One region of the Pseudomonas sp. NPDC077451 genome, then DNA from elsewhere that is predicted to be linked to it. Evidence: predicted binding sites of a transcription regulator. Region 1 holds the regulator's gene; each other region holds the start of a gene.
What was found. The regulator sigma-54, encoded in region 1, starts transcription at its own class of promoters, with help from an activator protein. The targets are predictions, from matches to a motif close to ANTGGCATNNANNTTGCTNT.

Region 1 (7,737 bases):
GTGCAGCCAATGGCGACCGTGACATAGGCGCGGTTGCTGGCGGCGAAGCGGGGAAGCCACTTGCTCAAGTAGGCCAGGATGTCTTGGAACATTTCCTCGACGTCCGTTTGTGCAGCGAGATAATCGACAACAGGCTGATCCAGCCCCGAAAAATCGCGCAGATCGGCCTTCCAGTAAGGATTCGGCAGGCAACGCACATCGAATACCAGATCGGCGTCAACCGGCATGCCACGTTTAAAGCCAAAGGACTCGAAGAGAAAAGCCGTACCCGGCTCTGGCTTGTCCAGCAGGCGAAGCTTCAGCGTGTCTCGCAGCTGATAAAGATTCAGGTGCGTGGTGTCGATCTTCAGGTCGGCGTGATCGATGATAGGCGCCAGAAGCAGTTCTTCGTCACGGATGGCTTCGGCCAGGGAGCGGTTCTGGTTGGTCAGCGGATGCCGCCTACGGGTCTCCGAAAAGCGCTTAAGCAATGTCTCGTCGGCGGCATCGAGATACAGTACATCGCACTGGATATATCGGGCACGGACATCTTCGAGCAGCTCGGGAAAGCGTTTCAGTTGACTCGGCAGGTTGCGCGCATCGATAGATACCGCGACTTGTGGCTGCAGCAGCTCTGTGTGCAACAGTGCCCTTTCTGCCAGCTCTGGCAGAAGGCCGGCGGGAAGGTTGTCGATACAGTAGAAACCATTGTCTTCAAGGACATTTAGCGCAGTGCTCTTGCCCGATCCAGAGCGCCCACTGACGATGATCAACCGCATCGAACTGTTCCATTCAGCAAGGCTTGGCCTCGAAAACCTTTTTTCGCGTCGCGCCGGCAGGGTGTGTATTGGCAGATAAGGGGCACGTTTCTTTCCTCACTCAGCTTAGGGCGACAGAATATTGCTCTGTCCTAGCAGGCTGTTGGGAAACTACTCGAGTAGACATGTCTCGTTAAAACAGCCACGGCCTCGACCCCAGCCAGAACGCATCGATAGCCAATCAAGGTGCGTTTTTCCGTCTGTTAACCTCGGTCCAGCCTTAGGCTTTGTTCCAGGGAACCCGGTGGTTGGGATTGCCAGCCACCGCTTATGTTGTCCCGGACGGCCAACTAACGACCGTTCTGAATATCCATCACAGCCTGATACAGTTCCTGTCCCGACGTGGTCCCGCGCAGCCGTTCACGGACCTCTTCGCGATCCAGCATGCTGGCAATCTGGCGAAGCAGCTCCAGATGTTCATCGGTGGCTGCTTCTGGCACCAGCAATACGAACAATAGATCGACGGGAGCGCCGTCGATTGCATCGAAATCTACTGGTGTATCGAGTCTCAGCACTGCACTGAGCGGCGATGTGCAGCCGGGCATACGGCAGTGCGGGATAGCAATGCCATTGCCGAAGCCGGTTGAGCCAAGCTTCTCGCGGGCGATGAAGCTTTCAAAGATCGCTTGGCTATCAAGATCTGGCAGATCCCCACCAAGCACCTTGGCGATCTGCTCCAGTACGCGCTTCTTGCTGCCGCCCGGTACGCCCACTAGGGCGCGGCCGGGGGTTAGGATATTTTCGATTCGGATCATGATGGGTTAGCGAGCCAGGGCGCCCTGATGGTGGTCGAGCTGTTTTTCTTTGTGCTTGATGAGCTGCCGATCGAGCTTGTCCGCAAGCAGATCGATCGCGGCGTACATGTCGCTGTGCTCGGCGTTAGCGACAACTTCGCGGCCAGCTACATGTAAGGTCGCTTCGGCCTTCTGCCTCAGCTTCTCGACTTGAAGAACGACTTGAATGGCAATGATGCGATCGAAATGCCGTTCTAACCGCTCGAATTTCTCTTCGACGTAGTCACGCAGGGGTTCTGTGATTTCCAGGTGAAGGCCAGTGATGTTGACTTGCATACTGCATCTCCTTTTTGCCACATGCGGATTGGTGGGCAGCAAGCCCGCCATTCGGAAGAACTCGACCAGTGCTCTGGTGTTACATCAGCCGCTTGCGCTCGCTGGATGGCGCGATACCGAGTGATTCGCGGTACTTTGCGACGGTGCGGCGTGCGACCTGAATCCCCTGTTCCTCCAGTAGACCAGCGATCTTGCTGTCGCTCAATGGCTTTTTCTGGTTTTCCGCGGCCACCAGTTTCTTGATGATTGCGCGGATGGCAGTGGACGAGCACTCGCCGCCTTCGGCAGTGCTCACATGGCTCGAAAAGAAATATTTGAGTTCATAGATGCCCCGGGGCGTGTGCATGAACTTTTGCGTCGTGACCCGCGAAATGGTCGACTCATGCATACCCACCGCTTCGGCGATGTCGTACAGCACTAGCGGCTTCATGGCCTCGTCGCCGTGCTCGAAAAAGCCCCGCTGATGCTCGACGATCTGGGTGGCCACCTTCATCAGCGTTTCGTTGCGGCTGAGCAGGCTTTTGATGAACCAGCGTGCTTCTTGCAGCTGGTTTCGCATGAAGGTGTTATCCGCGCTTGAATCGGCCCGTTTGACGAACCCGGCGTATTGCGCGTTTACCCTCAGGCGAGGCATTGCCTCCTGATTCAGTTCCACCAACCAGCGGCCATTGTGCTTGCGCACGATAACGTCAGGCACCACATATTCGGGCTCACCCGCTTCGATCTGAGAGCCGGGGCGTGGATTGAGCGTTTGAATCAAGTCGATGATCTGGCGCAGTTCGTCTTCTTTGAGCTTCATCCTGCGCATCAGCAAGCTGTAATCGCGCCCGCCAAGAATATCCAGGTGGTCACTCACCAGCCGGATGGCCTCACTCAGCCACTCGGTGCGTTCGGGCAGTTGACGAAGCTGCAGCAGCAGGCATTCACGCAGGTCACGCGCTCCGATGCCTGCGGGCTCGAACTGCTGAATTCGGCGCAGCACCACCTCGATCTCGTCGAGTTCGATTTCAAGCTCGGGGTCAAACGACTCGAGTACTTCTTCAAGCGTTTCGTCGAGATAACCCTGTGGATTGATACAATCGATCAGGGTGGCCGCGATGAGACGGTCGGTATCGCTCATCGGTGCGAGGTTGAGTTGCCAGAGCAGATGGCTTTGCAGGCTTTCGCCGCTAGAGGTCCGGCTGGTGAAATCCCACTCATCGTCATCGCTGCTCGGCAAGCTGCTGGCGCTGGTCTGATAGATGTCTTCCCAAGCGGTGTCTACCGGCAGCTCATTTGGGATGCGGTCGCCCCAGTCGCCTTCTTCGAGGTTCTCCACCGTGTTGATGGGCTCCTCGTAATTGTTGTCCGGCTCGCTTTGCACGGTTGAGTCAGTCGAAGGGCTTTCGCTTTTCTTTTCGACAGACTCGGCCATCGGATCGGAGTTGTCGAAATCATCCCCGTCTTCTTCGCGCTCGAGCATGGGATTGGAATCCAGCGCTTCCTGAATCTCTTGTTGGAGATCAAGCGTGGATAGCTGGAGCAATCGTATGGCTTGTTGCAGCTGCGGTGTCATCGTCAGCTGCTGGCCCATCTTCAGGACTAGCGATGGTTTCATGGCAGAGGACTTCGAACCTTTTTTGCCGGCGCAACCGCGCCTGTTCCGATTTCGCTGGCGCCGCGCGCCCGTGTAAGCAAATTATATGCCTGCCATTGAAGCCTTTGCCTAGCCCTGTAGGTTCGTCCGGGCAGAAAAAACGACTTCAAAGTCGGAATTCGTGTCCCAGATAGACTTCCTTGACCAGCTGGTTGGCCAAGATGGTCTCTGCGTCGCCTTCGGCGATCAATTGACCGTCGTTGACGATGTAGGCGGTTTCGCAGATATCCAGCGTTTCGCGGACGTTGTGATCGGTGATCAGGACGCCGATGCCCTTGGCCTTCAGGTGATGAATGATCTGCTTGATGTCGCCGACCGAGATGGGGTCGACGCCTGCGAAGGGTTCGTCAAGAAGAATGAACTTGGGTGCCGTGGCCAGGGCGCGGGCTATCTCGACGCGGCGTCGTTCGCCACCGGACAGGCTCATGCCGAGGCTGTCACGGATGTGGTGAATGTGAAACTCCTGCAGCAGGCCTTCGAGGGCTTGTTGCCGACCGCTGCGATCAAGGTCCTTGCGCGTTTCAAGGATCGCCATAATGTTGTCGGCTACCGACAGCTTGCGAAAGATCGAGGCTTCCTGCGGCAGATAGCCAATACCGGCTCGGGCTCGGCCGTGCATGGGCAGGTGCGTCACGTCCTGGTCATCGATCAGGACCCGGCCCTGATCCGCTTTTACCAAACCGACGATCATGTAGAAGCAGGTGGTCTTGCCGGCACCATTTGGGCCCAGCAGGCCCACGATCTGGCCGCTTTCGATGGAGAGACTGACATCACGCACGACCTGACGACTCTTATAGCTCTTAGCTAAATGCTGGGCCTTGAGAATTGCCATTACTCGGTCTGCTCCGTTGCCGGCTGATCTTTATTACGCGGCTGGATGACCATGTCCACACGAGGGCGTGGAGTGGTGACATCAGTATTGGTGGCGCGACCAGCATTGACGATCTGCCTCTGGGTGTCATAGACGATCTTTTCGCCTTCGAAAGTGTTGCCTTCCTGCACGACCTTGGCCTGGTCGATCAGCACGATCCTTTCGTTCGCGGCGAAATACTGGATGGTTAGCCCATAGGCCGTGACGATTTCCTTGTCTACCGCTGGTTTCTGCTCGTAGTAGGCCGGCTTGCCGATGGCGGTGAAAACCTCGACATCACCGTTTTCGGCCTGGGTGATGGTGACCGTGTCGCCAGTAATTTTCATGGTGCCTTGGGTGATGACCACATCGCCGCGATACACGGCGACGCCCTGTCGGTCGTCCAGTTCGGCGGTGTCGGCCTGCACACGGATAGGCTGGTTGCGGTCCTCTGGGAGCGCATGGGCGTTCGAACCGAGCAGGAAGATAGTCAAACCGATCAAAAGGGGGAGGGTCTTAACGCAGCTCATGCTGGCCTCTTACGTTGGATAGCAGGAGCATCCTGCCTTCATCTAGATACGCTTTCATGCCCGTAGCGGTCGTTACACCGTTTGCGGCGATGATTCTAACGGGTTGGCGGGTCTCGGCATAATCCTTCTCGGGGAGCACCGTCATCCTGCTGGTGGTAATGATCGTCGGGCGGCCTTTGGCGTCATTGCGTTCGATCCTGACGTTGTCGATCAGCTCGACTTGCTCGCCCTGCGGGCCCACTTCGCCGCGCTCGCTGGTGACGTGCCACGGTAGCTCGGAACCTCGAAAGGACCGAAGGTCGGGGCGGGTCAGCAAGCTGACATCGCTGGCCTTGATATGCTCCACCTTTTCGGCAGTCAGCTCATAGTTGCGCTTGCCGTCCGGCTGGTATTGCACGGTGCGGGAGTTGGTGACGTAGAAGTCGATGGGCGACTCTTGACCCTGTGTCGCTGGAGCGTCCTGCATGAAGCTCTCGGGGCGAATGTTCCAGTAGCCAATCGCGATCAGAAGCAGGGCGATGAATAGCAGGATGACGGGGAAGCGGAGTCTGCTTAGCATGGATGCCTCTAGAGGTAAGCGGTCTGAGCGGCTTCGAGGCGGCCCTGGGCTCGCATGATCAGTTCGCAGAATTCTCGCGCCGCGCCCTCGCCACCACGGGCGGTGGTGACGCCGTGAGCATGCTGACGAACGAAAGCGTCGGCACTGGCGACCGCCATGCCCAGGCCTACCCGGCGAATCACCGGCAGGTCTGGTAGGTCATCACCGAGATACGCGACCTCGGCGTAGTCCAGGCCGAGTTCGCCGAGCAATTCATCAAGCACCACGAGCTTGTCTTCACGCCCCTGATAAAGGTGCTGGATGCCCAGGTTTTGCGCCCTGCGTTCAACCACCGGCGTCTTGCGGCCGCTGATGATCGCGGTGCGTACGCCGGAATTGATCAGCATCTTGATGCCGTGGCCGTCGAGTGTGTTGAAGGTCTTGAACTCGCTGCCATCGACAAGGAAGTACAGTTTGCCGTCGGTGAGTACGCCATCGACATCGAATATGGCCAAGCGAATGTCGCGGGCACGCCGTAATAAGTCGTTCACTTACATCACTCCTGCGCGCAACAGATCGTGCATGTTCAACGCGCCAATCGGTCGGTCGTTTTCATCAACCACCACGAGCGCGTTGATCTTGTTGTCTTCCATAATTTTCAGTGCTTCGGCAGCAAGCATGTCGGCGTTAGCGGTCTTGCCATGCAGTGTCATGACCTGATCGATGCTGGCTTGACGAATGTCGATGCCCTTGTCCAGCGTGCGGCGCAAGTCGCCGTCGGTGAAGATCCCCGCCAGGCGGCCGTCTGCCTCTACCACGGCCGTCATCCCAAGTCCTTTCTGGGTCATTTCCAACAGGGCCTCGCGGAGGGATGTGCCACGATTGATCAGCGGCAGGCGATCACCAGCGTGCATCACATGCTCGACCTTCAGCAGTAGGCGTCTGCCCAAAGCGCCGCCCGGATGTGAGAAGGCGAAATCCTCGGCAGTAAAGCCACGCGCTTCCAGCAGCGCAATCGCCAGCGCATCACCTAGTACCAGGCTGACGGTCGTCGATGAAGTCGGTGCCAGGTTCAGGGGGCAGGCCTCGATGGCGACGCTGGCGTCGATGTTGACCTCTGCCGCCTTTGCGAGCACTGACTCGGGGTTGCCCGTCATGCTGATCAAGGTGATGCCGAGGCGCTTGATCAACGGCAGCAAGGTGACGATCTCGCTGGTGGTTCCCGAATTGGAAAGCGCCAGCACCACGTCATCATGCGTGATCATTCCCATGTCGCCATGGCTGGCCTCGGCCGGATGGACGAAGAACGCCGTGGTGCCGGTGCTGGCGAGCGTGGCGGCGATCTTATTGCCGATATGCCCAGACTTGCCCATGCCGACGACGACGACTCGGCCCTTACTCTGCAGGATCAGCTCGCAGGCTTTGACGAAGTGCTCATCGATGCGTGTGCTGAGCTGTTCCACCGCCTCCATTTCCATGCGGATGGTGCGTTGGGCAGTCTCGATCAACTGGCTGCTCTGGCTCATGTATGGGTCATCGCCTGAATGAAAACGCGGGATTATAGCGGTAAACCGGACGCCGCTCACTGAAAAGCCTGGCGCGGATCGTCGCGTTTGAAGCTGAACCCAGGCTGAACGAATGTGCGCTCGCTCATGCAACGACACAGAGACCAGCTTGGGGTGCACATGGCGCGGTGCTATAGTTCGCGCCGCCAAAAACGGCTCTGCGAAGTATCTCCGAAAGAACGGGGGGCGTCTGATTCGCAAGCTGTATCCGAGGAGATCCGATGAGCGCCGCCAACGCTAACGCCGTCGAGCTGAAGGGTGTGACCTTCAAGCGCGGTGAGCGGAGCATTTTCAATAACGTCGACATTGTCATTCCCCGCGGCAAGGTGACGGCCATCATGGGCCCTTCCGGCTGTGGCAAGACTACGTTGCTGCGCCTGATCGCCGCCCAACTCAAACCGACCCGCGGTGAAGTCTGGGTGTCTGGAACCAATTTGCCGACGCTGTCGCGTCGCGAGCTGTTCGACATGCGCAAGCAGATGGGCGTGCTGTTCCAGAGCGGCGCCTTGTTCACGGACCTAGATGTGTTCGAGAACGTCGCCTTCCCGCTACGCGTCCACACCAAGCTGCCCGAAGAGATGATTCGCGACATCGTGCTGATGAAGCTGCAGGCGGTTGGCTTGCGTGGGGCAGTCGAGCTGATGCCAGAAGAGCTGTCGGGAGGAATGAAACGACGGGTGGCGCTTGCGCGTGCGATCGCGCTCGACCCGCAGATCCTGATGTACGACGAGCCGTTTGCGGGACAGGACCC
Region 2 (7,737 bases), on a different contig from region 1:
TTTCTCCGGTTCGGCAGCCCAGGCGGTCATCGGTACCAATTGCAGCAGGGCAGAGCATCCGAGGCTGGCAACCAGCGTTTTCAGCAACGTACGGCGAGTCTTGTGCATGATTCTTCCCTCAATCGCGAAACGAAAAAAAGGCGTAACGGACGCACCCTCTGCATGAGCAGAGCGAGCACCGTTGACGCCTTTGTCAATTCGTCCCGATCACCGCCGTTGGCGACCCGAAGACGTGGTACTGGAGGGATTGCAAGGGGCTTGCCAATTCGCGCAATGCCGGGATTTGCAGCGACTAAAAATAAAAAAGCTAAATCAATACAATGGCTTGCGGATCGAGCCGGTCATGGGTGGGTTGCCGCCGTCTCGGCACGCTGCAACTCGGTTCGGCGCGATAGACGTGCAGCCAGCGCACCCCTTGGCTCCGTTTTGGTTCGTTTGAACGGAGCGCAGGCGTGCTGCTCATGAGGCGGAAAGTGGGCTTGGCTGTCTAGGCGTTGTTGCGGGGGCGAGGGCAGTACGGTTCGGCCCAGAACCGCGTGGTTTGAGAAGCGAACAGATCCGCTACGAGGGACGCCATCGTGCAGGTTTCAGCACTGGACCCTTACCTGACACCCGGCATGGTCTTGCACGGCCGAATGCATTCGGCCATTTGGCTAGGCTAACGCTAGAGGGCCGAAACGCCGCTGCAGGTTACTGCCCCAGCAGGTCGTTCATCGCAATGATCTGTTCAGCCACCTGAATCAGCTTTTGCTGGCGGCTCATGGCCTGGCGGCGCATCAGGGTGTAGGCCTCTTCCTCGTTGCAGCTGCGCATCTTCATCAGCATGCCCTTGGCGAGTTCGATGCGCTTGCGTTCAACCAGTTGCTGGTCGCGCGCGTGCAGTTGCGCACGGATCGCCTGGTCACTTTCGAAGCGGGCCATGGCCACGTCGAGGATCGGTTTCAGCCGCTGGGCCTGGATGCCTTCAACGATATAGGCGCTGACGCCGGCGCGAATGGCTTGGCGCATGGCGTTGGGGTTGTTGTCGTCGGTGAACATGACGATGGGGCGCGGCTGGTCACGGCTGACCATCACCACTTGTTCCATTACGTCGCGGCCGGGGGAGTCGGTGTCAATCAGCACCACATCCGGGCGAATCGCCTCGACCCGTTCGGGCAGGTCGATGGTCAGACCGGATTCCTCTACCACCTCGAAACCGGCTTCGATCAGAGCGCTGCGCAAGCGTCCGACCTTGCGTGGGGTATCGTCGATCAGGAGAACGCGAAGCATGACAGTCTCCCTTTTCAAGGCTTGGGGTGCGGTGCGGTGTCGGCCAGTGCATGCAACGCAAAGCTGCGTGCGTAACCCGCCGGATCGCTGCCATCCCAGCGACTGCCGTCCATGAGAATGGCGTTGCGCATGGGTGAGTCGGGCACAGGGATGTTCAAGGCAGTCGCCGCGTCACGGTAGAGGCTGGTCTGCTGCACGCTTTGCGCCACGGCGAGGTAATCCGGATCTTCGCGCAGCAGGCCCCAACGGCGTAGCTGAGTCATGAACCAGAGGCCGTCGGAGTGGTAGGGCATGTTCACTTCGCCGTTGCCAAAGAAGCGCAGCGGGTGCTTGTCCAGCCAGGCATGGCCGAGGCCGTCTTCATATTGACCGAGAAAGCGCGGCTCGATGGCCGCAACGGGCGCATCGACATAGTCGCTACCAGCGATCAGTTGTGCGGTGCTGCGGCGGTTTTCCTGGCTCTCGTCTATGAAACGGCTGGCCTCGAGGATGGCCATGACCAGCGCACGGGCGGTATTGGGGTACTGATCGACGAATTCGCGCGTGCAGCCGAGCACTTTTTCCGGATGGTCCGGCCAGATCGATTGGCTGGTCGCGATGGTGAAGCCCATGTCTTCTTCAATGGCCTGCGCGCCCCAGGGCTCGCCGGCGCAGAAGCCATCGATGCGACGCGCCCGTAAATGGGCCACCATCAAGGACGGCGGCACCACCAGCGTGCGCACGTCGGCCAACGGGTGAATGCCGTAGGCGGCCAGCCAGTAGTAGAGCCAGAGTGCATGAGTACCGGTTGGAAATGTCTGCGCGAGGGTTAGTTTTGCACCACTCTGGCGCACGCATTTGCCGAGCGCATCGGGATCGGTCACGCCGGCGGCCTTCAGCTCGCGGGAGAGGCTGATGCTCTGACCGTTTTGCGCCAGCCCCATCAGCACGGCCATGTCCTTCGGTGCACCGCCTCCGATGCCCAAATGCACGGCGTAGATCAGCCCGTAAAGCCCATGAGCGGCATCCAGTTCGCCTTCAACGAGTTTGTCTCGCACGCTGGACCAGGAACTCTGCCGTTGCAGGTTGAGCGTGAGGCCGTAGGGCTGGGCAAAGCCCTGGGTGGCGGCGACGATCAGTGATGCAGCATCGGTCAACGCCATGAAACCAAGGTTCACGACATGCTTTTCTGGCGCGTCGCTGCCGGCGACCCAGGCTTTGGCGTCAGGGCGGAGCGAAGGGGTGGGATCGGTCATGCTGAGGGGAACCTTTGCCATGCGAAGCGCACACCGTCCGGAAGGGGTTCGGTGCGAGCCGGGATAACTGACTCAGGTTTAGCAAGCCACATGCCAAGCGCAGGACACGACGCGTCTATCTAGTCGGAGCACGAACAGCGGCAGTGGCGAATGGACTGGTCGTCACCCCGGAACCGGGATCCCGCAATTCAGCGCGGATACAACGGCGGCAGTGCGCTGGCTTCCCGCTCTGCATCGCCAGCCTGTCTTGCCGGCAGGCTCTGAATGGCCTGCCACAAGGCTTCGCCCTGCCAGCGTTGACCGGTCTCGCTGTACAGTGCACCGTTTAGCCCATCGAGTGCGTCGGACAGCGGCTCGAAGCGCGCCGCCATATCGGCCAACGTCTCGGGCTGCTGACGCGCCCAGGCATCAAGTGCATGGCGGGTAGCCTGGGTGTCATTGGCCAGGCAGGCCCGTTTCAGGTCATCGAGCAGGCTGCGCGGGGTCGGACCGGTCTGCACGGTGCGGATCACCGCAGGTTGGCTACGCGCATGCAGCCACAGGCCAAAACCGAGCAGGGTGGTCAGCGCCAGCAAGGCGCTGCTCAGCTGCCAAGGCCACAGCCGACGCGCTTCACGCTGTTCAGGCACGTCTGGCGTGTCAATGGTGGGCTGTTGAAGGTTCGGGTTGTCGGCGACCAGCAGGTTCCGCCCAGGCAAAGTGCTGCGCTCCAGGCGATCGTCAAGGGTGTTCCACCAGACCACTTCAACGGGTGGGAGCTGGAAATCACCGGTGCGCGTCGCGACCAAGGCTTCGCGCTGCTCGCGACTGCCGCTGACGCCGTTGGTGGTGATTTCGTTGTTCAGGGTCGGCTGGTCGGGGTAGCTGCGCAGCCCTGGAACCTCGGTCGAGCCGATGGGTGGCAGCTGGCTACTGGTCAGTCCGTCCGCTTTCAGCAAAAGGCTGCGGGTCAGGGCTTCACCCAGTTGAGCGTCCGCCGGTTCCGGACTCCAGGCTTCGACCAGCGTCAGGCTCCGGGCAGGCAGCCAGGGGACGTCGGCGGGATATTCAGCTGGCTTGGCTTTGACCGTCAACGGAATGGTGGGAGATTTCACCTGAGTCGAACGCCCGAACCTGGAGCCGTACTGATCACCGGTCGCCGGTGCGACCGTGGTGGCGCTGAACAGCTGTGCGGGGATCGTCAGCTCGCCGCTCTTCTGCGGAAACAGCGCGTAGCGGATTTCGATCACGCCGTGGCGAACCCCATTGATGTCTTTTTCATAGGTGCGTGGTTCGCCCAGTCGCTCCACCAGCGCGTCGCTCATTTGCAACGGGGACAAGGTGCTGTCGTCGTAAAGCGATACGGAATGGTAGATACGCAGGGTCAGCAGCACCTGTGCCTGCACATAGGCCACTTCCTGATCGAGGCTGGCGTCGATGAAAATCGGCGCAAGAAGATCGCTATCGCCCGCACTGGGCTCGGTGACATGCAAGGTGATGGGTTCGCTGCGGGCATCGCCGAGTTGCAGAGGGGGAATGACGACATAACCGGTCTGCTGTGGCTGGAGCGTGACCTGCCATTGGGTTATCGCCTTCGCCTCGCCATTGGCGCCGGCAAGCTGGTTGCTCTGGCGAGTACCAGACACCTTGAAAAGGCCGTCGAGTGGCTGCAAGTCCGGCTTGCCAAAGGCGGTGCCATCGGCCGTTTCCAGGGTTAGTTCGACCGTTTCGTCCAAGCTCAATTCGGTGCGGTCGACCCGAGCGAGCAAGGTCGCGGCGTTCGTCTGCAGGCCCAGCAGCAGCAGAAACACCAATGTCAGCCAGCGCATCATCGATTCAATTCCTGCCGTTTGCGTTGTTCATAAAGAAACTTGCGCCTTAGCAGCTCGCCGGGGTCGTCCGGAATCTTGCGCAGCCACTGGTTCATTGCCTGATCCTGCTCGGGATCGACGGGCACGTCCTGTGCCTGTGCGATCGGCTGGTCGGTCGCTTCTGAGTTGGACTCGGGAGGGGCCTCGTTCTGTGTTTCGCTCGAAACCTCGCCCGCTTGGCTTGGCGGGGCCTGCGTCGTGGCTTGATCCGTCGAAGCGGACGATGCGGCTGGCCCTTTGCTTCCGCGCGCCTGCTTGTGCTGCGTGGTTTCAGGTGTCCGTTCTTGCGGTGTCGGCTCGTCGGGATTGGCTTCTTCCTGAGTCTGTTGCTGGCGCAGGGCCGCTTCGACTGCGGCTTTATTACGTCGCGCAACGTCCAGGCCGGGGTCCAGTTCCAAGGCTTGCTCATAAGCCTCGATGGCGGCTTTCAGCTCATCATTGCGTGCCAAGGCATTGCCGCGGTTGTAGTGGTCGTCTGCGGAGTCGCCCTGGCTGAATTGTTCGGCGGCGCCGGCAAAGTCTCCGGCCTGGTAGCGCGCATAGCCCTGCCACTGGTGATTCTTGAAGCGTTTTGCGGCTTCGTCTGGGCGAGAAGACTCCAGCAGGCGCATGCCCTGCTGATCGGGGCGTAGCCAGAGGTCGTCGAAGCTTAGAGCGCTGGCGGGTTGCGGGACGAACAGGAAGAGTGGCAAGCAGAAAAGCCAACCCCGGCGCCCGGCACAGGCGGCAAGCAACAACAGGGGCAATAGCAGCCAGTAGCCTTGGTCATGCCAGCTGTCGAGACGGGTGGTCTCGTCTTGCGCCACGAGCTTGCCGTTGCGTTCGAGCAAACCGAGGTTGCGCAGGTCCGCATCATCGACTCGAGCCTGCTGATAGCGTCCACCGATACGGCTGGCAAAACGCCGCATGGCAGTGTCGTCCAGCCGAGGAATGATGATGGCGCCTTTATCATCTTTGAGGAAACTGCCGTCCTCACGGGGAATCGGAGCGCCCTGTTCGGTTCCGATGCCGAGCAGGAGCAGCGACTGATCGCTGTCTTCGAGCAGTTGCTCAATTGCTGTGCGTTCTGGCGCGCTCAGGCTGCTGCCGATCAGCAGCAGGCGGCCGCGGCCGTTGGCGCCCTGCTGGAGCAGTTCGATGCCTTGCATCACCGCCAGATCAGCGCGGTAACCAGGTTCGGGCATAAGGTCGGGTTTCAATGCATCCAGAAGGTTTTGCGTGGTGGCCATGTCGTTGGACAGCGGCACCAAGGTGTGAGCGCTGCCGGCGAATACCACCACCGCCGTCTGCGCGTCCTGACGGGTCTGGAGCAAATCGATGATCTTGCGTTTGGCCTGCTCGAGCCGGCTTGGGCGCACATCGGTTGCCAGCATGGCCGGGGTCGTCTCCAGCAAGATCACCAGCGGGTCCGAGCGTGACAGGCTGGGCTGCTCGATCTGCTGCCAGCTTGGCCCCAATAGCGCCAGACAGATTAAAAGCCAGGCGGAGCCAAGCAGAAGCCAAGGGAGCTTGCTGTTACGCAGCTTGCCGCGGGTGAGCAGAACGCTATGAAAGGCTTCGGGCAACAGGCGCTGCCAGCGGCCTGTCTGGCGCTGTCGATGCCATAACCGCCACAACAGCCATATCGGTAGTGGCAAAAGGATTAACCAGAACGGTCTGAGCAAGTGCGGCAGAAGTTCGCTCATGATGGCGTGCTCCGCCTGCCGAGTTGACGCAGCGACAGCGGCCAGATGCTGCGCGCGACCAGCAGCCAGCTGAACAGCAGCGCGGTCGCCAGTGGCCAGGCATAAAGCGCAGTGGCCACGCGTGCCTGAGCCGGCTGTTGGGCTGCAGGTTCGAGTTGGTCGAGTGTGGTACCGACTGCTTCTAGTTCTTCATGCGTACGCGCTCGGAAATACTCGCCGCCGGTTTCATGTGCGATTGCGCGCAGGGTCGTTTCGTCCAGATCGCCGCCGGGGTTGAAACCGAAGCGGTTAAGCGTGCTGTCACTCGCTTCTGCACCGATGCCGATAATATGCACCTTGACGCCTGCCGCCGCGGCGAGTCGAGCCGCGAGCAAGGGCTCGACTTCGCCACCGTTATTTGCGCCGTCGGTAATCAGCACCAACACGCGACTTTTCGCTGGCCTTTCGCGCAGGCGCTTGACGGCTAAGCCGATGGCGTCGCCGAGGGCCGTGTTGTTCCCGGCGATGCCGATCACAGCCTCATCGAGCCAGGTGCGTACCGTTTGCCGGTCGAAGGTCAGTGGTGCCTGCAGGTAGGCCTTACTGCCGAATAGGATCAGCCCGACGCGATCGCCGCGCCGTTCGGCAATGAAGTCACCGAGCAGGTGTTTGACCAGTTCTAGCCGGCTGACCTCTTCGCCTTGCCATTGCATGTCCGGGTAATCCATGGACCCGGACACGTCGACCGCGAGCAATAGGTCGCGACCATTAGTGGGAAGCGGCAGCGGTTCGCCAAGCCATTGCGGCCGCGCAGCCGCGAATACCAGCAGAAGCCAAATGAGCAGGTAGGGTAGCTGCTGTCGCCAGCCGGGCAGGGCGATCGCGGCGCGGCGGCCGGCTATGGCTTCCAGTTCGGCCAGAAAGCCAACCTTCAGCGCCGCGTCGCCACTTTCGGACACTGGCAAAAGCCAGCGCAACAGCCAGGGCAGTGGCAACAGGAGCCAGACCCACGGCCAGGCCAGCTCAAACATGCTTGCGAATCCAGATCTGCACGGACTGTTCTAGGCCTTGGATGGCCTTGTCGTCCAGCCGGCACTCGGCGCGGTAAGTGCCTTCAACCAACACCATCCAGCGAGTCAATCCGGCCGCCGGACACCGACTGTCAAGAAATGCGAGCCAGGCACGCCCGCTCAACGTATGTGGGTGATCGTCCGGGTAGCGTATCCGACACAGGCGTTTGAGCAACGCATTGAGCTGTTGCAGCCAGTGGCTGGCCGGCTGGCCGTTGTAGGGCTTGTCCAACTGGGCAAGTTCCAGCAGTGCGGTCTGGCGCTGCGGGTCAAGGGGTTGTTCGTGTTGGCTCAAATCGCCTCGCTTCCCGCGCTGGAGTCGCTTCCAGGGTCGGAATTTCAGCAGAAGAACAACGCTGAGCAGCAGGGCGGCGAGGAACCACCAGCCGGCCGCCAGCGGCCACCAGCTTACAGCCGCTGGGGTAATGAGGGGTTCAAGCTCAAGAGCGTTCATCGGGGCGCGCCTTTATGCTGCCCGATGAGGTGCTCGCGCATCTGTTCCACTAGTTCACGCGTGGTATTCAGCGGCATTAACGGCAGGCGTAAACGGTCAGCCAGACGTTTCCAGCGTGCGCTGCGCGCTTCGCCTTGCAGTCGGTAGGTGTGTCGCAGCGCGGCGTCATGGGTGTCCAGCTCCAGCCGTGCGCCG
Region 3 (7,737 bases), on a different contig from region 1:
ATGGCCGAAGCCGGAGAAATCGTGCTCGGCGGTAAAGGCGGCGAGGAAATGGTCTAGCAAGCAAGGCACTGAAACTGAATGTCCAAGGAAAACCCCAGCGATGTGATCCGCGCGAAAGACGTCAACGTTTTCGATCGCTGGGCCTTACCGAGCTTCGACCCTCTGGGTGCGGCACCGGAAGACCCAGAGATTGGCGAGGAGCCGGTTGAAGACGAGGACTTGTCACGCAGCGAAGACGTGCCGGTCGAGGAAGTCAAACCTCTGACGCTCGACGAGCTCGAGGCCATTCGTCAGGAGGCTTACAACGAAGGTTTCAGTACGGGCGAAAAGGATGGCTTTCACGCCGGTCAGCTCAAGGCCAGGCAAGAAGCCGAGGCGGCGCTGAACCCCAAGCTGGAGAGCTTGGAAAAGCTGATGACGCAGCTGCTCGAACCCATCGCCGATCAGGATCGAAACCTCGAACACGCAATGGTCACACTGGTTAGCCAACTGGCGCGAGAAGTGATTCAGCGCGATCTGCTGGTCGACTCCAGCCAGATCCGCCAGGTGCTGCGCGAAGCGCTCAAGTTGTTGCCCATGGGAGCCAGCAACGTGCGCATCTACATCAACCCGCAGGATTTCGACCTGGTCAAAGCGCTGCGCGAGCGCCACGAAGAGACCTGGCGCATTGTGGAAGACAGTGATCTGCTGCCGGGCGGTTGCCGGATCGAGACCGAACAGAGCCGTATCGACGCGAGTGTCGAAACGCGCCTGGGCCAGGCGATCAGCCAGCTATTCGAACAGCAGCGGGAAAACGCCACCAGCCCGCCTGAGGCTGACCTGCATCTTGATCTCGGATCGGGCGCGGAGCCAGCCGATGCGTCTTGAACGAACCAGCTTCGCCAAGCGCTTTGAAACCTACGGCGAGGCGATCAAGCTTCCCAGCCAACCGATCCTCGAGGGTCGGTTGTTGCGTATGGTCGGGCTGACGCTGGAAGCCGAAGGCCTGCGTGCTGCGGTTGGCAGCCGCTGCTTGGTGATCAACGAGGACAGCTACCATCCGACCCAGGTCGAAGCCGAGGTGATGGGGTTTTCCGGTGGCAAGCTGTACCTGATGCCGGTCGGCAGCCTAGCGGGCATCGCCCCCGGCGCGCGCGTGGTGCCCTTGGCCAATACCGGGCGTCTACCCATGGGGACCTCGATGCTGGGGCGTGTGCTGGACGGTGCTGGCCGTGCATTGGACGGCAAGGGCGGAATGAAAGCCGAGGACTGGGTCCCCATGGACGGCCCGGTGATCAACCCACTCAAGCGCCACCCCATCAGCGAGCCGCTGGATGTCGGGATCCGCAGCATCAACGGCTTGCTGACCGTCGGCCGCGGGCAGCGTCTGGGGCTGTTCGCCGGCACCGGCGTGGGTAAGTCCGTCCTGCTCGGCATGATGACGCGCTTCACCGAGGCCGACATCATCGTCGTCGGGCTCATTGGCGAACGAGGCCGGGAAGTAAAAGAGTTCATTGAGAACATTCTCACCGAAGAAAGCATCAAGCGTTCGGTAGTCGTCGCCTCGCCGGCGGATGACGCGCCCTTGATGCGCTTGCGAGCCGCCATGTACTGCACGCGCATCGCCGAGTATTTTCGCGACAAGGGCAAGAACGTCCTGCTGCTGATGGACTCGCTGACCCGCTTCGCCCAGGCACAGCGCGAGATCGCCCTGGCCATTGGCGAGCCGCCGGCGACAAAGGGTTATCCACCATCGGTGTTCGCCAAGCTGCCCAGCCTGGTGGAGCGCGCCGGTAATGCGGAAGAGGGCGGCGGCTCGATTACGGCGTTCTACACCGTCTTGTCCGAGGGCGACGATCAGCAAGACCCGATCGCCGACGCCGCGCGAGGGGTGTTGGACGGCCATTTTGTATTGTCTCGCCGGTTGGCGGAGGAGGGGCATTACCCCGCCATCGACATCGAGGCCTCAATCAGCCGGGTCATGCCGCAGGTGGTCAGCGCTGAACATATGCGCAATGCCCAGCGCTTCAAACAGCTCTGGTCGCGTTTTCAGCAGAGCCGCGATCTGATCAGCGTCGGCGCGTACGTACCGGGAGGCGATCCAGAAACCGACCTTGCCATCGCCCGACAGGCGGAGATGGTTCGCTACCTTCGGCAGGGTTTGGACGAAGCCGAGCATTTGGCCCAGAGCGAAGCGCTGCTGGCCAACGTATTCAATCCCAAGGCCGCAGGCTAATCCTTGCCAGCCAGCCGAGCGGCGCGCCTGGCGCCGGTGATCGATATGGCTGAGCGTGCCGAGCGAGAGGCCGCTAAGCTATTTGGCCAAGGCCAGACGCAAGTCGCCCAGGCCGAAGCCAAGCTGGGCGAGTTACGGCAATACTTCGCCGATTACCAGCAGCAGTGGATGGCTCAAGGCAGCCAGGGCGTGTCCGGCCAATGGCTGATGAACTACCAACGTTTTCTCTCCCAACTCGAGTCCGCCATCGGGCAGCAGCAGCGCAGCCTGGATTGGCACCGCAACAACCTCGACAAGCTGCGCGAACAATGGCAGCAGCGACGAGCCCGGCTCGACGGACTGCGCAGACTGGTCGAGCGCTACCTGCAAGAGGCAAGGACTGCGGCGGACAAGCGAGAACAAAAACTGCTGGACGAATTTTCCCAGCGACTCTCGAGTCGCCCCAAACAGGATTGAGGCTTGCTGTGCTGGGCTTAGGGTGCTAAATCTTCATCAGCTTCTTTACATTAGCGCGGTTGGAATTGAAGCTGCAGGCCCTGGACGTGGCGCCATTCGGCGCGCCGGCACCAACCCAGCAATAACGACAGCCGTGGCGAAAGGCCACGACCTCGTTCGGATCAGGAGTGCTAGATGACCATCAGTTCACAGCTATCGGCAGATGGACAGGAGCTGACCATAACGATTCGAGGGCGTTTCGATTTCAATACGCACCAGGCTTTTCGCGATGCCTATCAATGTGCTGGGAGTTCGCCCCGACGTTATGTGGTCGACCTCAACGGCGCGACCTATCTCGACAGCTCTGCGCTGGGAATGTTGTTGCTGTTGCGTGATCATGCCGGCAGCGACAAGGCCGATATTCGCCTGATCAATTGCAATCCTGACGTCCGCAAAGTCCTTTCGGTTTCCAACTTCGAACAACTGTTCGCGATCGCCTGATGCCTCGTCGGCTCTCCATACTCATTGCCGAGGATGGTGCGGCTGATCGCATGCTGTTGGCGGCTATCGTCCGCCAACAGGGCCATCACGTGGTGACCGCCGCCAATGGCGCCGAAGCGGTGGAGCTGTTCGAGCGCGAGCGCCCACAGCTGGTATTGATGGATGCATTGATGCCAGTGATGGACGGCTTCGAAGCGGCACAACAGATCAAGCAACTGGCCGGCAATGAGCTGGTGCCAATCATTTTTCTTACCTCGCTGACCGAAAACGAAGCGCTGGTTCGCTGCCTCGAGGCGGGCGGCGATGACTTTATCGCCAAGCCGTACAACCCGATCATTCTGGAGGCAAAGATCCAGGCCATGAATCGCTTGCGTCGACTGCAAGCGACGGTGCTGGAGCAGCGCGATCTGATCGGCCGCCGCAATCAGCAATTGCTCGACGAGCAGCGCGCGGCCAAGGCCATTTTCGACAAGGTCGCTCACGCCGGCTGTCTTAACGCCCCCAACATCCGTTATCGACAATCTCCTCGAGCGCTGTTCAATGGCGACCTGCTGCTCGCTGCCCAAGCGCCGGCCGGCAGGATGTTCGTGCTACTTGGCGACTTCACCGGCCATGGTTTGCCGGCCGCGATCGGCGCCATGCCGCTGGCGGAAACTTTTTACGGAATGACCGCCAAGGGCTACTCAAGTAATCAGATCCTTCGCGATATCAACGCCAAGCTAAAGCTGATCCTGCCGGTCGAGATGTTCTGCTGCGCCACTTTTCTCGACATCAACCTCGAGCAAGGAATCTTGCGGGTGTGGAACGGTGGCTTGCCAGACGGTTATCTGATCAAGGCCGTGGACGGCACACGGTTGCCCTTGCGGTCCAGGCATTTGCCGCTAGGGGTACGAGAGGCGACGTCATTCGATGACACCTTCGAGACACTGCCTTTGGCGCTGGGCGACCGCCTGCTATTGCTGTCGGACGGGTTGCTGGAGAGCTGCAACGCCGATGATCAGCTGTTCGGCGAGCAACGGCTGCTAGCCGTGTTGGAATCCAACTCCGACCCCGCGACGCTGTTCGACGACATTCAGGAGGCGCTGCATGACTTCCATGGTCAAATACTTGACGACCTGAGCCTGGTTGAAGTGAGCATGATCGGTGAGCCGGGGGCGGTTGCGCCTCATCCGCTCCATGTTTACCCACTCGGAAGCCGAGAGCTGCGCCCGAGAGATTGGTCGACTTGCTTCGAACTACGACCCGGCAGCCTGCGCTCGGCTGACCCTTTGCCGATGGCGATGCAGCTTTTGCTGCAGATTTCGCCCCTGCGGTACCGTGTCGGCACCATTTTTACGGTGTTGACTGAGCTTTATGCCAACGCCGTGGAGCATGGGGTGTTGTTGCTCGACTCGTCCATCAAGTCTGACGCGGAAGGCTTTGCCAGCTATTACCGGGAACGCCAGCGGCGCCTGGACGCGCTTAGCGAAGGCTTCGTGTCTATCGAGTTTACCGTCAAGTCTGAAGGGGCCAATGGGTACCTGCGCATCGCTGTTCGCGACAGCGGGCCGGGCTTCGATGTGCAGCGTGCATTGAACCAGCAATACTGCAGCGAATACCTGGGAGGGCGAGGACTACGCATGATTCGCCAGTTAAGCGAGCGATTTTATTGGCAGCCCGATGGCAAGGTGCTCAACGTGGAGTTTCACTGGTCCGGTCATGCATAATCCGCCGTTTACCGCCAGGAGCATCTCCGTGGCCGAACATCTCGACACCAGCGTGCTGGTCACCCTTCAGGAAGTGATGGAGGCGGAGTACCCGGTGCTGCTGGACACCTTTCTCGTCGATTCCGAAGAGCGACTGCGGCTGTTGCAGGCGGCCTGTCGGAGCGGCGAAGCAGAGAGCTTGCGTCAGGCTGCGCACAGTTTCAAAGGTAGCTGCAGCAACATGGGCGCCGCGATGCTGGCAGAACTTTGTCGTGAGATGGAGGAATCCGCCAGGCGCGACCAACTGGATGAGGCGCCGGTCCTGATTGAGCGCATCGAACGCGAGTTTGCCATTGTGCGCATTCTCTATCGCGCCGAACGCCAGCGTTGGGGAGGACCTGGCTAACAGGAACCTTTTCTCTGCAGTCCCGCAGGGGTCGCGACGCTGCCGCTGAACCTTCATTCGCAACCGAGTGGCCCGGAGTTTGCTTGAGCATGAGCACGTCTCCATCCTCAGCGGAAAGATCCATGGCCGTTTCCCCCGATCTGTTGCTCAATATCAAGGCCCCGACCGCCGCCGCCAAGGCAGCGAACACATCCTCCAAGCCGGCCCAACAATCCAGTCGTGACGAGGCCTCCAGCTTCGCTAACGTCTACGCGAAAGAGCGCCAGGGTAAGCCTGCCGAGGCGCAAAACGCGGCGGCGAAGCCGGCCCGGGACAAGACGACTAGCGAGGAGCCGAGTCAGGAAACCGACAAGGCAAGCGGCACCGAAAAGCCGGCAACGGCCGAAACCGGCAATGACTTGCCTGCCAGCCTCGAGACGGTCGATGACAGCGTGCCGAACCCCGAGGCCGAGCTTGATCCGCTGTTGCTGTTCGGCATGGGCGGGCAGGGTACGGTCAGCGAGGCGCCGCCCGTCGACGGACTGCCGCTGCCAGACAGCGAGTTACTGGTTGGCCTGGCACAGCCGGTTGTGGCTGCCGAGAGTCTCGAGGCAGAAGGCGAGACGGTACTGGCAGGACAGCGTACGCTGGAGCTTCAGTCGGCGACTCAGAAAAGCCCTGTCACGACTTCCGTCTTGGTTGAGGAAGGCGCGAGCGATGCGCAAGAAACCCTCCCCGCGGCTCTGCTTGAAGGCGAGGCTCTGGCCGAGGAGAGCGATGATCGCTCGCTTGAGGAAGGTTTCGGTGAACTGCTCGAGAAGTTGGACGCGTCGAAGGATAGTCGCCCAAGCGTCAGCGGAGAGGCGGCACTCAACCGGCTCAATCCATTGACTCAGGCGCTTGCTCAGCAGAATCAGACCCAGCAGCTGCAGCGGCCTACGATGGTGCCAGGACAACCTGTGCAGATGCAGCAGGCCGGCTGGAGCGAAGCCGTGGTCGATCGGGTGATGTGGTTGTCCAGCCAGAACCTCAAGTCGGCCGAAATTCAGCTTGATCCGGCCGAGCTGGGCCGCATGGAGGTTCGTATCGACATGACCAAGGATCAAACCCAGGTGACCTTCCTCAGCCCGCATGCAGGCGTACGCGATGCGCTGGAAGGGCAGATGCAGCGACTGCGCGATATGTTCGCTCAGCAGGGGATGACGATGGACGTGAACGTCTCTGACCAGTCGCGAGGTTGGCGCGGTGACGGCGGCGGTGAATCGCGTGAACGTGGCGCCGCCGGTGTATCGACTACAGGGGATGATGAGGTCGTTCAGGGCAGCATGGAGATCAGCTCCGCGCGTACCGGTGGCGATCGCGGCTTGGTGGATTACTACGCGTGACCGTAACGTGCTGACAGGAACCGGGCTTTGCGCCCGGTTTTTTTTGCTCACGGCAACCTGAGTCTCCGACTATTCGTCTACAAAAGACGGACGCGCCATGGCAATCGTTTACGCTGCCTGTTCGCTAGCCGATACTTTGGCACAGCAGTTGCTCGCTTCCTTTATGAGGCGAGTGAAAACACTTGTAATGACGGATATTTGGCATGGCAAAGAAACAAGGACCTCCGGACGTTCCGAGTCCTGCGGCTGCGACCGAAGGAAAGGGCAAACTCAAGCTGATCATTCTGATTGTCTTAGGATTGCTGTTGGCCGTCGGGGTGTCGGTGGGCGCTACCTTGTACTTCATGTCTCAAGGCGAGGCAGATAAGCCGGCGGACGATGCTGCCAGCGAGGATGCTGCGCCCCAGCGCCAAGCGGCAATCTACGAAGTGCTGGCGCCGGCTTTCATTGTCAACTTCACCAATGCCGGTGGGCGCCAGCGCTACATGCAAGTCAGCGTTGCGCTGATGTCGCGCGATCAGGCGGCGCTCGATGGATTGAAGGAACACATGCCCCTTTTACGCAATCAACTGGTCATGTTGTTCTCCAGTCAGGACTTTGCCAGCCTGGCGACGCCTGTCGGCCAGGAGATGCTGCGGCAGCAGGCGACCGCCAGCGTTCAGGAGCTGGCGCAGAAGGAAATCGGCAAGCTCGCGATCGAGCAAGTCCTGTTCACCAACTTCGTATTGCAATAGGGGTCGTTTCAGATGGCTGTTCAAGACCTGCTCTCGCAAGACGAGATCGATGCGCTCCTGCACGGAGTCGATGACGGTCTGGTCGATACCGAAAGCGATTCCGAACCGGGCAGCATCAAGAGCTACGACCTGACCAGCCAGGACCGGATCGTCCGTGGGCGCATGCCTACCCTGGAAATGATCAACGAACGTTTTGCCCGCTACACACGCATCAGCATGTTCAACCTGCTACGCCGCTCGGCAGACGTATCAGTAGGCGGCGTGCAGGTGATGAAGTTCGGCGAATACATTCACTCGCTGTATGTGCCGACCAGCCTCAATCTGGTGAAGATCAAGCCGCTGCGCGGAACGTCACTGTTCATCCTCGACGCCAAACTGGTGTTCAAACTGGTGGACA
Region 4 (7,737 bases), on a different contig from region 1:
AAGGTTTCCAGGTCCTGGTGGGTAGCGGCAATGATGCGTACGTCGACCTTGACCGGTGTATGACCGCCGACCCGGTAGAACTCGCCGTCAGCCAGTACGCGCAGGAGGCGGGTCTGGGTGTCGGCGGGCATGTCGCCAATTTCGTCGAGGAACAGCGTGCCGCCATCGGCCTGCTCGAAGCGGCCGCGACGCTGGTTGGCAGCACCGGTGAAGGCCCCTTTCTCGTGACCGAACAGCTCCGATTCCATCAGATCCTTTGGAATCGCGGCCATATTCAGCGCAATAAACGGGGAAGCCGAACGTGGGCTATGCCGGTGCAAGGCATGAGCGACCAGCTCCTTGCCGGTGCCGGACTCACCGTTGATCAACACAGTAATGTTTGAGTGGGAGAGGCGGCCAATGGCGCGAAACACCTCCTGCATCGCTGGCGCTTCGCCGATGATTTCCGTTGTGTGGCGTTGATCGGCGGGTGCCTTTAGCCCTTGTTGCTCTTTGGCGTGCTGGTTGGCGCGCTTGACCAGCGATACCGCTTCATCCACATCGAAAGGCTTGGGCAGGTATTCGAACGCGCCGCCCTGATATGAAGCCACCGCGCTGTCGAGGTCCGAATGTGCGGTCATGATGATCACGGGCAGGCGCGGGTAGAGGTCGCGGATCTGCGCCAGCATGTCGAGACCGCTCACTCCCGGCATGCGGATGTCGGAAATGATCACATCCGGCTGCTGCCGTGCGAGTTTCGCCAGTACACCATCAGCGCTTTCGAAGCTTTGGGTGGTCATGCCTTCCTGTTGCAGCGCTTTCTCCAGGACCCAGCGGATGGAGCGGTCATCGTCGACAATCCAGACAGTTTCGCTGCGGCTCATGCGGTTGGTACTCCTTGTTCCAGCGGCAGGAAGATCGAAAACGAGGTGTGCCCGGGATGGCTTTCGCATTCGATCAGCCCCTGGTGCTGGCTAATGATGTTCTGGGTAATGGCCAGGCCTAGACCGGTGCCGTCGGGGCGGCCGCTGACCATCGGGTAGAAAAGCGTGTTCTGCAGTTCGGCGGGAATGCCTGGCCCGTTGTCGATGATTTCGATCCGGGCGACCAGCCGATGGCGTATATGACCAATGGTGAACTGGCGCAGCGTGCGAGTACGTAGCGTCAGGCGGGCCAGCCCCAGTTCGGTTTGCCCGGCAAGCGCCTGCATGGCGTTGCGCATGATGTTGAGCACGGCCTGAATCATCTGCTCGTGGTCCATCAGGACCTCGGGAATACTTGGGTCGTAATCACGCACCAAAATGAGGCTGCCTTGGCATTCGGCTTCGATCAGGCTGGCGACATGTTCGAGTACCTCGTGAATGTTGGTCATCGCCAGCGATGGCAACTTGTTTGAGCCGAGCATCCGATCGACCAGGTTTCGCAGGCGGTCGGCCTCCTCGATGATGACTTCGGTGTAATCCTTGAGGTGTTCTTCGGGCAGCTCGCGGGCCAGCAGTTGGGCGGCGCCGCGTATTCCCCCAAGCGGGTTCTTGATTTCATGGGCAAGCCCGCGGACCAGCATCTTGGTGGTTTCCTGCTTGGACAGCTGGGCCTCTTCCTTGGTGATGCGCAGCAGCCGGTCGCGTGGCAGCACTTCCAGCAGCAGCATCGTTTCCTGCTTCGTCAGTACCGGCGTCACGGCGTAGTCGACGGTCAGCGTCTGGCCGCTGGCGGATGTCAGGGTCGCTTCCCGCTTGGTGAACGGATGGGCTTCTTCGACGGCCAGGCGCAATGCAGCCAGGGCTTCCGACGACTCGGTGAACAGTTCGCTGATGAACTGACCGTGGCTGCGCTGGCCGCTGACGGCAAGCAGCATCTCGGCAGCGGGGTTCATGTATTCCAGGCGCAACCGTGAATTAAGCAAAAGGGTGGCGGTGGTGAGATTCTCGATCAGCAGGCGCTGTAGGGCTTCGTTGATCATGGCAGTCTGCATCCGGGGTGTACGTCAGGAAATGCAAGAAGCAAACCAAGGCGCTCCTTTTCGGCGCGGCGCCGCGAGCACTAGCGCTCCAGAGCAGGGCGTCGAACAGGAAGGGGAGCGCTACACAACATGGCTTAAACTATGCACCATTCAGGTGCGCAGCATGGTCACAGAAAGGGCACGAATGGAATATCTTTCTTTTCCTTCGGTTTATCTTTCAGCGGGCATTCTGGCCGAACGCCGTAGTCGCCTTTCTTGCAAGGGTTGACCATTCGGCGTTGCGCAAGGGAGGTGCGCATCATGTGGAACACGCGAGGCGCGCTGGCCTGTAGGCGCTCGCCCTGGCTGTCGATCACTTCGACCACCAGCTGGTGGGTACCTCGGTCGACGTTTTGCAGCATCAATACGGGGCTTTCACCTGGCGCGCCCACAGCCGCGCCATCAAGCAGCAATTGATACTGATGGCCCGGATGCAGGGCAGGCGTGCTGGTCACACTGACTGCCAGCTCACCGGCATTGTTGCGAATGGTGGCGTCGGGATCGGGCTGCACGATATCGAGCACTGTGTAGCCTGGTGTGGTCGCCTTTAGAACCTTAACCACTTGCTTCGGCGGCGGTACGGGCTGTGCCGCCATGCTGTTAGCCGGTTTGGTCTCGACCTGCTCGGCGGCGCGGCCGCCCGGGCGATCGGTGAATACGCGGTTACCCTCGGCATCGGTGTAGCTGTAAATGGCTGCGCTCGCGGGCAATGCGAACGCTAGCAGCAGCCCCGAAAGCCCCAGCCGCGTGGTGCGTCTCATCGGCGCGCCGGGCTGGAGGTGTGGACGCGCTGAACGGTGAACTGCTCCTCGGCCTGCTGCACAACTTGGCCCCCGCTGAGCACCTGTACTTCGAGCAGGTGGGTGCCGCGATCCACGTTTATTAACTGTAGTGCGGTCGCGCTGCTGGGTTCTGCCTGGGGAACGCCGTCGAGCAGGAAGCGGATCTGGTGGCCCTGCTTTAGCGGCGGATCGAGCTGGGCGTTGACGATAAAGGTGCCGCTGTTTGCGCGTAGCGCTTGCTCGTCCGGAATACCGCCGATCGCGACGCTCCGATAGGGTTGCTGACGCTCCCCGCCGCTCTGCTCGTTGGCCAGCGGTGGTGGAGCTGTTGGCGTCTTGATATCAACGGTGTTGGCGGGCGGAAGGTCGACAGCGTCTGCCTCGACGCCCTCGGGTGGCTGATTGGTGAAGACGGTGTTGCCCTTGTCGTCGGTGTATTTGTAAATCTGTGCCATGGCCGGGGCCATGAGAGCGAGTAGCAGGCTGAACAATGCAATGCGCATGGGAAGCTCCGCGGTAGGGGTGGCGAGAAGCCTTGCACCGTGCTGGCGGCGAGGCAAGCGCGACCGTTGCGATTTGGGATCGACGCCACTCCGGTCGTTTGTCGTAACATCGGTATCACCAACTGATGACATCGCAGAAACGGAAAAGCCTCCCGAAGGAGGCTTTTCTGTCACGCGTACTGGCTTAGACGCTGTAGTACAGGTCGTATTCCAGCGGGTGAACGAAGGTACGGACCTTGATTTCTTCCTCGCTCTTCAGCTCGAGGTAGGCATCGATGAAGTCATCGGAGAACACACCGCCCTTGGTCAGGAACGCACGGCCCTTGTCGAGTTCTTCCAGGGCTTCCTTCAGGCTGCCGCATACCTGCGGGATCAGCTTGCCTTCTTCTGGCGGCAGATCGTACAGGTTCTTGTCAGCAGCATCGCCGGGGTGGATCTTGTTTTGGATGCCGTCCAGGCCAGCCATCAGCAGTGCAGCGAAGCACAGGTAGGGGTTGGCAGCCGGATCCGGGAAGCGCGCTTCGATACGGCGGGCTTTCGGGCTGGAAACGTAAGGGATACGGATCGAGGCGGAACGGTTACGAGCCGAGTAGGCCAGCATGACCGGTGCTTCGAAGCCTGGAACCAAGCGCTTGTAGGAGTTGGTAGCCGGGTTGGTGAAGCCGTTCAGCGCCTTGCCGTGCTTGATGATTCCGCCGATGAAGTACAGGGCGGTTTCGGACAGGCCGGCATAGCCTTCGCCAGCGAAGGTGTTCTTGCCGTCTTTGGAGATCGACATGTGTACGTGCATGCCCGAACCGTTGTCGCCGTACAGCGGCTTCGGCATGAAGGTCGCGGTCTTGCCGTAGACATCGGCCACGTTGTGCACGCAGTACTTCAGGGTCTGAACTTCGTCAGCCTTGTTTACCAGCGTGTTGAACTTGACGCCGATTTCGTTCTGACCGGCAGTCGCCACTTCGTGGTGATGCACTTCGACGACCAGGCCCATCTCTTCCATGGCGTTGCACATGGCCGTACGGATTTCGTGGTCGTGGTCGCACGGCGGAACCGGGAAGTAGCCACCCTTCACGGCCGGGCGATGGCCCTTGTTGCCGCCTTCGACGTCCTGGTCGGTCATCCAGGAGCCTTGCTCGGAGTAGATCTTGAACATCGAGCCGGAGATGTCGGACTTGAACTTCACCTGGTCGAAGATGAAGAACTCAGGTTCCGGGCCAACGAATACAGTGTCGCCGATGCCGGTGGACTTGAGGAATTCCTCGGCGCGCTTGGCGATGGAGCGTGGGTCGCGGTCATAGCCCTGCATGGTGCTTGGCTCGACGATGTCGCAGACCAGAATCAGGGTTGGCTCTTCGGTGAACGGATCCAGAACGGCAGTTTCATCGACCGGCATCAGGATCATGTCGGAGGCTTCAATGCCTTTCCAGCCATGGATGGACGAGCCGTCGAACATTTTGCCGTGCTCGAAGAAATCTTCGTCGTGAGCATCGCGCGCCGGAACGGTCACGTGGTGCTGCTTGCCCTTGGTGTCGGTGAAGCGCAGATCAATCCACTTCACATCGTAATCTTTGATCAGTTGAAGCGACTTCGACATGGTGCTCTCCAAGTGGTGGAAGCGTTGACAGATATGCTTCCGGAATCTAGGGGGTGAAGCCGAGCGGGCGATACTCCGTCAAGGCGACCTGCCTCACAAGGGAGCAAATTACATGCCAGTGCTCCGAGATGGATCCGAGCACCCTTGTTAAGCCGCCCTAGCGTACTCGCCGTCGTTTAGTGCAGCTGTGCTTGTTTATATGCGCTCTAAATTGGTGCGAAAAGTAATGGGATTGTTCCATAAGGGTGCAAGGTTGGGCTTTCCGATAAAACTGTCTAAAGCTTGACCAAATTCCGATATACTCCGCCCCCCTCTTTTCACGCCATGCTGGCGCTGCGCTGTTTCCATGAAACTGATCGTCAAGGTTTTCCCCGAAATCACCATAAAGAGCCCACCGGTACGCAAGGGCTTCATTCGCCAATTGGCGAAGAACATCCGTACCGTGCTGCGCGACCTCGATCCCGAACTGCGGGTGGAGGGGGTGTGGGACAACGTTGAGGTGGAAACCGCGCTCAGTGATCCGAAAACCTTGCACCAAATGATCGAGCGCCTGCGCTGCACGCCGGGCATCGCCCATTGCCTGGAAGTGCACGAGTACCCGCTAGGCGATCTGGACGACATCCTCGCCAAGTGCAAGGCGCACTATGCCGACCGTCTGCCGGGCAAGATCTTCGCCGTGCGATGCAAACGGGCAGGCAAGCACCCATTCAGCTCGATGGATGTAGAGCGATATGTTGGCAGCGAGCTTCGCCAACAGTGCGGCGCCGCTGGCATCTCGCTCAAAGCACCGGAAATCCAAGTGCGGATGGAAATCCGCGACCAGCGCCTGTTTGTCGTGCACGCACAGCACGACGGTATTGGCGGCTACCCGCTGGGCGCACTTGAGCAAACGCTGGTGCTGATGTCCGGCGGCTTCGACTCCACAGTGGCGGCGTATCAGATGATGCGCCGCGGGTTGATGACCCATTTCTGCTTCTTCAATCTGGGTGGTCGCGCCCACGAGCTGGGCGTGATGGAAGTGGCCCACTATTTATGGAAGAAGTACGGCAGCTCCCATCGCGTACTGTTTATCAGCGTGCCGTTCGAAGAAGTGGTCGGTGAGATCCTGGAAAAGGTCGATAACAGCCACATGGGTGTGGTGTTGAAACGCATGATGCTGCGCGTCTCGACTCAGATCGCCGAACGTTTGCATATCGACGCGCTGGTAACCGGTGAAGCGATCTCTCAGGTCTCGAGCCAGACGCTGCCTAATCTGTCGGTTATCGACTCGGCTACCGATATGCTGGTGCTGCGTCCGCTGATCGCCAGCCACAAACAGGACATCATCGACACCGCTTCCGAGATCGGCACCGCCGAGTTTGCCAAGAACATGCCCGAGTACTGTGGCGTGATTTCGGTGAACCCGACGACCAAAGCCAAACGCTATCGCGTCGAGCACGAAGAGAAACAGTTCGACATGGCGATCCTCGAGCGCGCTCTGGCGAATGCCCGGCAGGTGGCCATCGATCGGGTGATCGACGAGCTGGGCCAGGATTTGCAAGTTGAAGAAGTTATCGAGGCGAGTGCCGGGCAGGTGGTAATCGACATTCGCCACCCCGACCTTGCCGAGGACGAACCTCTGCAACTGCAGGGCATCGAAGTGCAAACATTGCCGTTTTATGCACTGAACAACCGATTCAAGGAACTGGACGACAATCGCCAGTACCTGCTGTATTGCGATAAAGGTGTCATGAGCCGCCTGCATGCTCATCATTTGCTGAGCGAGGGGCATGTCAATGTGCGCGTTTATCGTCCGAGCTAAACAGCCCGGCCTGCTGGGCGGCAGTATCCGCCACCGCCCTCCCGACCCGCTTTGCGGCTGAATCGCCGCAACACGTCGCTAACGATCTATTCCCTTCATCCAATCTTTTCGCGTTGGGCAGCTTGAAGCATTTGCCGAGTAGCCCAACCCAACTACGAGACCACTACTGTGATCGACAATCTTCGCAACATCGCCATCATCGCTCACGTTGACCATGGCAAAACCACTCTGGTCGACAAGCTCCTGCGTCAGTCCGGCACTCTGGAGCGCGGCGAGCTCAACGACGAGCGCGTGATGGATTCGAACGACCAGGAAAAAGAGCGTGGTATCACCATTCTCGCTAAGAACACTGCAATCCGTTGGAACGACTACCGCATCAACATCGTCGACACCCCCGGCCACGCCGACTTCGGCGGTGAAGTTGAGCGCGTGATGTCGATGGTCGACTCCGTGCTGCTGCTGGTCGATGCCCAGGACGGCCCGATGCCGCAAACCCGCTTCGTGACCAAGAAGGCCTTCGAAGCCGGCCTGCGTCCGATCGTGGTGATCAACAAGGTCGACCGTCCGGGCGCGCGTCCTGATTGGGTGCTGGACCAGATCTTCGACCTGTTCGACAACCTCGGCGCCACCGAAGAGCAGCTGGACTTCCAGGTCGTCTACGCCTCGGCCCTGAACGGCATCGCCGGTCTGGACCACACCGACATGGCTGAAGACATGACCCCGCTGTACCAGGCCATCGTCGACCACGTACCGGCTCCGAAGGTCGACATGGACGGCCCGTTCCAGATGCAGATTTCAGCGCTGGACTACAACAGCTTCCTCGGCATCATCGGTGTAGGCCGTATCGCCCGTGGTCGCGTCAAGCCGAACACCCCAGTCACTGCCATCGACATGCACGGCAAGAAGCGTAACGGCCGTATCCTCAAGCTGATGGGTCACCACGGTCTGCACCGTGTCGACGTCGAAGAAGCCACCGCTGGCGACATCGTCTGCATCAGCGGTATGGATGAACTGTTCATCTCCGACACCCTGTGCGACCAGAACAACGTCGAAGCGATGAAGCCGCTGACCGTTGACGA

Region 2: the regulator sigma-54 is predicted to act here: its motif matches at 2,583-2,602, upstream of ACIGHL_RS02785 (CmpA/NrtA family ABC transporter substrate-binding protein).
Region 3: the regulator sigma-54 is predicted to act here: its motif matches at 5,309-5,328, upstream of ACIGHL_RS01690 (flagellar hook-length control protein FliK).
Region 4: the regulator sigma-54 is predicted to act here: its motif matches at 4,958-4,977, upstream of glnA (glutamate--ammonia ligase).

What each region holds. Positions count from the first base shown of each region.
Region 1 covers NZ_JBITVX010000005.1:89,991-97,727, reverse strand. Annotated here, with positions in the region: gene rapZ (RNase adapter RapZ) at 1-758, opposite strand, end outside; gene ptsN (PTS IIA-like nitrogen regulatory protein PtsN) at 1,088-1,552, opposite strand; gene hpf (ribosome hibernation-promoting factor, HPF/YfiA family) at 1,559-1,867, opposite strand; gene ACIGHL_RS10340 (RNA polymerase factor sigma-54) at 1,947-3,464, opposite strand; gene lptB (LPS export ABC transporter ATP-binding protein) at 3,610-4,335, opposite strand; gene lptA (lipopolysaccharide transport periplasmic protein LptA) at 4,335-4,883, opposite strand; gene lptC (LPS export ABC transporter periplasmic protein LptC) at 4,870-5,442, opposite strand; gene ACIGHL_RS10320 (KdsC family phosphatase) at 5,451-5,972, opposite strand; gene ACIGHL_RS10315 (KpsF/GutQ family sugar-phosphate isomerase) at 5,973-6,947, opposite strand; gene ACIGHL_RS10310 (ATP-binding cassette domain-containing protein) at 7,208-7,737, shown strand, end outside.
Region 2 covers NZ_JBITVX010000001.1:587,262-594,998, forward strand. Annotated here, with positions in the region: gene ACIGHL_RS02775 (CmpA/NrtA family ABC transporter substrate-binding protein) at 1-108, opposite strand, end outside; gene ACIGHL_RS02780 (ANTAR domain-containing response regulator) at 691-1,269, opposite strand; gene ACIGHL_RS02785 (CmpA/NrtA family ABC transporter substrate-binding protein) at 1,284-2,504, opposite strand; gene ACIGHL_RS02790 (BatD family protein) at 2,693-4,315, opposite strand; gene ACIGHL_RS02795 (VWA domain-containing protein) at 4,312-6,039, opposite strand; gene ACIGHL_RS02800 (VWA domain-containing protein) at 6,036-7,049, opposite strand; gene ACIGHL_RS02805 (DUF4381 domain-containing protein) at 7,042-7,542, opposite strand; gene ACIGHL_RS02810 (DUF58 domain-containing protein) at 7,539-7,737, opposite strand, start outside.
Region 3 covers NZ_JBITVX010000001.1:373,217-380,953, forward strand. Annotated here, with positions in the region: gene fliG (flagellar motor switch protein FliG) at 1-57, shown strand, start outside; gene fliH (flagellar assembly protein FliH) at 79-867, shown strand; gene fliI (flagellar protein export ATPase FliI) at 857-2,215, shown strand; gene fliJ (flagellar export protein FliJ) at 2,219-2,671, shown strand; gene ACIGHL_RS01675 (STAS domain-containing protein) at 2,846-3,151, shown strand; gene ACIGHL_RS01680 (fused response regulator/phosphatase) at 3,151-4,857, shown strand; gene ACIGHL_RS01685 (Hpt domain-containing protein) at 4,850-5,242, shown strand; gene ACIGHL_RS01690 (flagellar hook-length control protein FliK) at 5,365-6,606, shown strand; gene fliL (flagellar basal body-associated protein FliL) at 6,810-7,340, shown strand; gene fliM (flagellar motor switch protein FliM) at 7,353-7,737, shown strand, end outside.
Region 4 covers NZ_JBITVX010000004.1:286,059-293,795, forward strand. Annotated here, with positions in the region: gene ntrC (nitrogen regulation protein NR(I)) at 1-863, opposite strand, end outside; gene glnL (nitrogen regulation protein NR(II)) at 860-1,942, opposite strand; gene ACIGHL_RS09715 (DUF4124 domain-containing protein) at 2,110-2,742, opposite strand; gene ACIGHL_RS09720 (DUF4124 domain-containing protein) at 2,739-3,266, opposite strand; gene glnA (glutamate--ammonia ligase) at 3,451-4,857, opposite strand; gene thiI (tRNA uracil 4-sulfurtransferase ThiI) at 5,204-6,658, shown strand; gene typA (translational GTPase TypA) at 6,827-7,737, shown strand, end outside.